One region of the Labrenzia sp. THAF35 genome, then DNA from elsewhere that is predicted to be linked to it. Evidence: riboswitches for the same ligand, from Rfam matches in the RefSeq annotation. Region 1 holds a riboswitch; the other holds the start of a gene.
What was found. A riboswitch is a leader RNA that binds a small molecule or an ion and turns the genes downstream of it on or off. The one in region 1 is predicted to bind S-adenosylmethionine.
Positions count from the first base shown of each region.

Region 1 (3,552 bases):
GGGGCGGACCTTGGCGATACCGTGACCCTGACATCCGCAAACGGTGTCGCCAAGCGCTTCAAGATCGTCGGCCTGTTCCACAGCGGCATCACCACCAGCGACGAGGGGCTTGCCTATGCGCCGCTGAAGGCCGTGCAGATCCTCCTGGAAAAACCGGATGTCATCAATTCGATCGCAATCCACCTCAATTCCATCGCCGAAGCCAACGCGGTTGCCGCACGGGCCGAGCAGCAGCTCGGCTACAAGGCGGTTTCCTGGGAAGAGGCCAACGAGGGGCTGATGGAAGCCTTCTTCGTGCGCAACGTGATCATGTACACGGTTGTCGGGGCCATTCTGGTGGTAGCCGGCTTCGGCATCTTCAACATCGTCTCGACGATCGTGCACGAAAAGGCGCGTGATATCGCGATCCTGAAGTCACTCGGATTTCCGGAAGTCGATATTCAGCAGATCTTCGTGCTTGAAGGGCTGGTGATCGGCATCCTGGGCGCTATTGCAGGTTCAGCGCTCGGCTTCGGACTGTCGAGCTATCTCGCGTCTGTCAAATTCGAATTCACCCAGGACGTGGAGATGACCCACCTGCCGATCTATTTTTCCGCCCTGCACTACATCATAGCCTGCCTGTTGGCGCTGTTTTCATCCGGGATCGCCGGCTACATTCCCGCCAGGAAAGCCGCCCGGCTCAATCCTGTCGACATAATCCGAGGGGCGACATGACCCCTTCCGCGGAAAAACAGACGGCTCCCGGCCACGTTCTGCTGGAAGCGAGCAACCTCACCCGCATCTTGCCAGCCATCGTGCCGGTGACACTGGTACAGGACGTCAGCTTTCAGGTTGGCGAGGCGGAGTTCGTTGCGATTACCGGTCCGTCCGGTTCCGGGAAATCATCGCTTTTGTATCTGCTTGGCCTTCTGGACAGGCCGACGTCCGGCGAGGTCCGGATAGACGGCCTTCCCACCCATGCGCTGACATCTGCCGAAATGGCGCATCTTCGCCTGGAAAAACTCGGCTTCGTCTTCCAGTTTCATTTCCTGCTGCCGGAATTTACCGCGCTGGAAAACGTGATGATCCCGATGCAGCGGCTCGGCAAACGCAGCCCCAAGGCTCAACTCGACCATGCGACGGAGCTTCTGGCGGCGCTGGGTCTGGAAGAGTTTCTTCACCGCCGCCCGGAGCAATTGTCCGGCGGGCAGCGACAGCGCGTCGCTGTCGCCCGGGCACTTGCCAATTCACCGCAGTTGATCCTTGCTGATGAGCCGACCGGCAGTCTCGACAGTGTATCGACGGAACAGGTGTTCGAAAGTCTTCAGGCCATTGTGAAGACCGAAAGGACCACCGTCGTCGCCGTTACCCATGATATCGATCTCGCCGACAGGATGGACCGGCGTATCCACCTGGTCGACGGCCGCATCGATTACGACCGGCACCACCAAAGGGAAGAAGCACCCAGCTTGGGCTCATAATTTTCGGCATGAGTAGCTGGCACCGGTTTCAGGCGACTTGAGGCTCATGCACCGGCTGGACTATCGCCAGCAGCATCAGGAGCGCAACAGGTATCGCAAGCGCCCAGAACCCCATGACGGTCATCAGGAAACTCGCCAGGAGGCCTCCGGCCGCGAAGGCCATCAGGACGAAGGCCTGGTGACGGATCCGGGAGCGGCTGTCGGGCCGCGTTTCGGGATGCGTGAAATAGTCGGCGATGCCGAGCACAAGCTTCAGCGTATTGCCGGTCATGATGGTCGTGGGAACATGCCTGTTGAGCAGGGTCAGCATGATGACGTTCTGCAACGACATGGCCACGGTGGAGAAGCCGACAGCCGTCAGAGTGACGGCGGACAACGGCCCTCCGGCTGACGGATCTCCAAGACCGGCGACAAACATGAAGCCCGCCACCAGCAAAGCTTCGAGCGCGAACAGATGCCGGACGGCAATCCTGTTTTTGCGCACCAGCGCAGTGACCGAAACGAACCAGAAGAGAGTTGAACCGAAGAATACCGCGAGCACGAAGACCTTCAGGGCCGCGTTTTGCCCCTGGTGAAACACCTCCGTGCACAAGACGACAAGCGTTCCGGTAATGAATGCCGTGAAGGTGTGAAACAGGCCGAGAATACAGACCACATCGATGAAGCAGGCACAAAAGGCGAGCAGGATCGGCACCAACGGCCGACTGTGATGCAACATGGATCGGTCCAATTGTGGAGCTCCCGAGCTAGTCCTTTGAGGAAGATGTGCCATGCACTGACTGACTTGCCAAGCCGGATTGGACATGGCATAAGCGCGCCATCATCAAGAGAAGGGCTGGCGCCCTCGCCAACCTGCCATTCCGGGCAAGGTGGTTTCCGCAACAGGGATGCGGCTGGTCAGACCCTCAACCGAGGCTTTCCGGCAACTAAGCGGTTAATTTGCATGCGCCAGTCCTCCTCGGGCAACCGATGGAGGATTTTTTGTCTCAGGACCCTTTTGCCGGACGTGCGGCAGATCTGATCGAGAACCATGTGGCGGCGAGCTCCAAGCTTGCCGGAACGGATATCTGGTGCCAGGCCGCTGAAGACTGCGTGCTGGCGCGGATCAAATCCCTGCGCATCCTGGGTGGCCTACCGCGGCACAAGGCGCCGCTGAGCCAGACCGCCCGCACCGAGCGTTTGAAAACACTGCTTCAACTGTGGGCGAACGGCTGCACCTGCGCTGTCGATGAAGACCTCTTTGCCGATATTCTCAACCGGCACGGACCCGTCAGGCACTGACAGGGCGTGCCCCCGTGTGGTGCACAACGTCTGCACTCTGCCAATTTGTTTGATACAGGCGTGCTGCAACAACTCGCCTCATCCTGAGGAAGGTCGAAGGCCTTTCTGGAAGGATGGGCCGCTTGCTCATCAGTATACCGCCCATCCTTCGAGGCAGCGCTGACGCGCTTCCCCAGGATGAGGTTTGTTATGAGTTTTTTTGGGGAACCAAGCCGGATGAGATCGCGACGCTCAGTCTCGCTTGGGGACCGGGCGCGGCTTGCCGCCGTCATCGACGGCCACCATGGTGAAGACCGCTTCGGTCACCTTTTCACGGTGGCCGTAGCGATGGCGCAGGGCCCAGGATTCAAGCTTGATTTCCATCGACGAATTGCCGACACGAAGGACTTCGGCATAAACGCACAGCACGTCGCCCACATGCACAGGCCGGATGAATTTCATCTTGTCGACCGCGATGGTCACGACACGTCCCTCGGCCCGTTGACCGGCTGCGATACCGCCTGCCAGGTCCATCTGCGACAACACCCAGCCCCCGAAAATATCTCCCGAGGCATTGGTATCGGCAGGCATTGCCATGGTGCGCAATGTCAGATCGCCTGTCGGCTTTTCGTCGTACACGCCTGAGCCCCTCCGCTGATTCTCGCAAGAAGACTAGGTCATCACCTGCAAGAATAGAAGTGGTTGATCGGAGGGCCTCAGAAGGAACTGCGGATCAAGTCCACCGTCAAAGGACAAACATCAGGATTGCCATGATCCACAACGGCATGGGGGCAGCGACCCAGATCAGCAGGATCGGCAGGCCGCGATGCAG
Region 1 is NZ_CP045380.1:211,746-215,297, forward strand. Features, by position in the region: gene FIU93_RS01000 (ABC transporter permease) at 1-714, shown strand, start outside; gene FIU93_RS01005 (ABC transporter ATP-binding protein) at 711-1,460, shown strand; gene FIU93_RS01010 (YoaK family protein) at 1,489-2,178, opposite strand; SAM-I-IV-variant riboswitch at 2,276-2,400, shown strand; gene FIU93_RS01015 (hypothetical protein) at 2,442-2,741, shown strand; gene FIU93_RS01020 (acyl-CoA thioesterase) at 2,973-3,317, opposite strand.

Region 2 (3,552 bases), 350 kb from region 1:
GCCGTTGAACCGGCTGGGCCTGATCCTTGCCGGCACGGGGCTTACTGCCAACAGCGTGACGCTGGCGGGCTTTGCTGCCGGCATGGGGGCAGCCATCGCTATCGCAACGGGTCATACCCTGATCGGCTTGTTCCTGATCGCGGTCAACCGATTTGCAGACGGTCTCGATGGCGCGTTGGCCCGGGCAACGGCCAAGACGGATCTTGGCGGCTACCTCGACATCACACTGGATTTCTTTTTCTACAGCGCAATCCCTCTGGCCTTTGCCATACAGGACCCGGCCAGCAACGCTTTGCCGGCGGTGGCACTTCTTGCCAGCTTCTACGCCAACGGCTCGGCCTTTCTGGCCTTTGCCATCATGGCGGAGAAGAACAAGCTCACCACCGACGCTCAGGGCTCCAAATCGCTCTATTACATAGGCGGGCTGGCCGAAGGTACCGAGACCATCGCGCTATTCCTGCTGATGGCTCTGGTCCCCGCCTGGTTTCCTGCGCTTGCCTACGGTTTTGCCGCGATATGCGTCGTGTCCGCCGGCGCCCGGGTGCTCATTGGCGTGAAGGCGCTGCGGCAGACAGGCCGTTAGATCGCCTGGAGCGCCTTCTCGATATCTTCCAGCAGATCCTGCGGATCCTCCAGACCGATTGAAAGCCGCAGGATACCATCGGTGATACCGAGTTCCGCGCGCGCTTCCTCGCCAATCGACTGGTGCGTGGTCGTCGCCGGATGGGTGATCAGGCTCTTGGCGTCGCCCAGGTTGTTGGAGATCTTGACGATTTCCAGCGCGTTTGTGAAACGGAACGCGGCTTCCTTGCCGCCCTCGATTTCCATCGCCAGCATGGTGGATCCGCCGCTCATCTGGCGTTTGGCAACATCGGCCTGCGGGTGGTCGTCCCGGCCCGGATAGATCAGCCGCGCGACCTTGGACTGGCTTGCCAGATAGTCGGCAATCCTGCCCGCCGTTTCCGTCTGGCGCGCAACGCGCAGCGGCAGCGTTTCCAGGCCCTTCAACAGGACCCAGGCACTGAACGGGCTCATGTGCGGACCGGTATGCTTGATGAAGGGCATGACCTCGTCGTTGATCCATTCCTCATCCGACAGGATCACACCGCCGAGGCACCGGCCCTGGCCATCGATGTGCTTGGTGGCCGAATAGACGACCACATCGGCACCGAGCCGAAACGGCGACTGATACAGCGGGGTCGCAAACACGTTGTCGACGATCAGACGGGCACCGGCTTCCTTGGCGATCTGTGCCACGGCCTCGATGTCGATGACTTCCAGCGTCGGGTTGGTCGGGCTTTCCAGGAACAGGGCCTTGGTGTTCGGCCGGACAGCCGCCTTCCACTGCTCGATGTCCGTTCCGTCTACCAGCGTGCTTTCAACGCCGAAGCGCGGCAACAGTGTTTCGCAAATATAGCGGCAGGAGCCGAACAGGGCCTTGGCGGCAATCACGTGATCGCCTGCCCTTACCGCTGCCATCAGCGCCAGATTGACGGCCGCCATACCGCTGGCGGTTGCCCGCGCGGCCTCGGCCCCTTCCAGTGCCTTGATGCGGTCCTCGAACATGGTGACGGTCGGGTTGGCATAGCGCGAATAGACATAACCCGGGTCCTCGCCATTGAACCTGGCCTCGGCAGCTTCGGCACCGCTGTAGGTGAAGCCCTGGGTCAGGTAGATGGTCTCCGAGGTCTCACCAAACGGTGACCGCATGGTGCCGCCATGAACCAGAGTGGTTGCAGGGCGCCAGTTCTTGTTTCCGGTCTTGGTGGTCTCAGTCATGTCTTTCATTCGCTCCAAACGCAAAAAACCCCAGCCTCAAGACCGGGGTTCTCACCTCCGGCCTTTTTAGCAACTTGTTTAACGTGGCTGCAAGCCGGCCGGCCCAAATCACCACGAAGTGAGCCTGTCCTACGGGAAAAGCGGGCACAGGTCAATTGTCTTGCGCACGATCCTCTCAAAAGCCCCGTTCTGCCAGAATGCCTGTTGGCGCGGGCGGCCCGATCCTTTAATGACCATAGACCAGCATAATGCGGAACATCTTCATGAACGTCACAGCGGGTCAGGTCTTGAACGGAAGCGCACTTCTCACAGCAAACGGCATTCTGCCGGAACGGGTAATCCAGGCCATGTTCGCCGCCGGAGAGATTTCAGCGGACGCGCCGCCTGTCGCCGGTCAGATACAGCCTGCCAGCCTCGACCTGCGTCTGGGCAAGGAAGCCTACCGGGTGCGTGCCAGCTTCCTGCCGGGCCCCGACATCCAGGTCGCAGCTCGGCTTGAGCAGATGAAACTGCACACGGTCGACCTGAGCGAAGGTGCCGTCCTTGAAACAGGCTGCGTCTATATCGTGCCGCTGCAGGAAAGCCTCGCCCTGGCTCCCGATATTTCGGCAACCGCCAACCCGAAAAGCTCGACCGGCCGCCTGGATGTCTTCACCCGCGTCATCACAGACAACGGTCTTGCCTTCGACACCATTCCGGCCGGCTACACCGGTCCGCTTTATGCCGAAATCTCGCCGCTGACCTTTCCGATCCTCGTGCGGTCCGGGTCCCGCCTCAGCCAGATCCGCTTCCGGCGCGGTCAATCGCTCATTCCCGATGCGGAACTGGAAGAGGTGCACAAGGCCCACACATTGATGAGCGGCGGCAACGAGCGCATCGGCAACGGTGTGCAGCTCTCCATCGATCTGGAAGGGACCGGACCCAACAGCCTGATCGGATATCGCGCCAAGCAACACTCCGGACTGATCGATGTGGATGTCGTCGGCGCGCAGGACGTTCTGGATTTCTGGGAACCTATCTATCGCCGCCAGCGGGCGGAACTTATCCTCGATCCGGATGCATTCTATATTCTGGTCAGCCAGGAAGCTGTGCATGTGCCGCCGGACTATGCGGCCGAAATGGTGCCGTTCGATCCGCTCGTCGGCGAATTCCGTGTCCATTATGCAGGCTTCTTCGATCCCGGTTTTGGCCACGCCAGTGCCGGTGGTGTCGGCTCACGCGCGGTTCTTGAAGTCCGCTCACATGATGTCCCGTTCATCGTGGAACACGGCCAGACCATCGGGCGTCTGGTCTATGAACACATGGCGGAGCGCCCGGCGACACTCTACGGCGAAGGCATCGGCTCCAACTATCAGGGCCAGGCACTCAAGCTGTCCAAGCACTTCAAGGCACCCGCCTGACCGCCGATGGCCCTGAAAACCGTCACCCGTGAGTTCGAAGGATTTCTGGAAGACCGGAAGTCCCGCTTTCTGGCGCATCTGGTGCCGGTGGACATGTTCGACCAGCGGATGGAAGAGCTGCGCAAGGAACACAAGAAGGCCAATCACATCGTCACGGCGCACCGAAGACTTCTGGAAGACGACCGGATTGAGGAGAGCGGCAAGGACGACGGTGAACCGGCTGGCACCTCCGGCATGCCGACATTGCGCGTGCTGCAAGGGGCAGACCTGATCAACTGCGCTGTTCTGATCGTGCGTTATTTCGGCGGCACGAAACTCGGCGGTGGGGGCCTCGCCCGAGCCTATTCAGGCGCAGCGCAGGATGCGATCAATA
Region 2 is NZ_CP045380.1:6,036,331-6,039,882, forward strand. Features, by position in the region: gene FIU93_RS27680 (CDP-alcohol phosphatidyltransferase family protein) at 1-583, shown strand, start outside; gene FIU93_RS27685 (O-succinylhomoserine sulfhydrylase) at 580-1,779, opposite strand; SAM riboswitch at 1,825-1,904, opposite strand; gene FIU93_RS27690 (2'-deoxycytidine 5'-triphosphate deaminase) at 2,043-3,179, shown strand; gene FIU93_RS27695 (YigZ family protein) at 3,186-3,552, shown strand, end outside.
Region 2: it holds a riboswitch for S-adenosylmethionine, as region 1 does, so the genes downstream of both, FIU93_RS27685 (O-succinylhomoserine sulfhydrylase) here and FIU93_RS01015 (hypothetical protein) in region 1, are expected to answer to the same signal.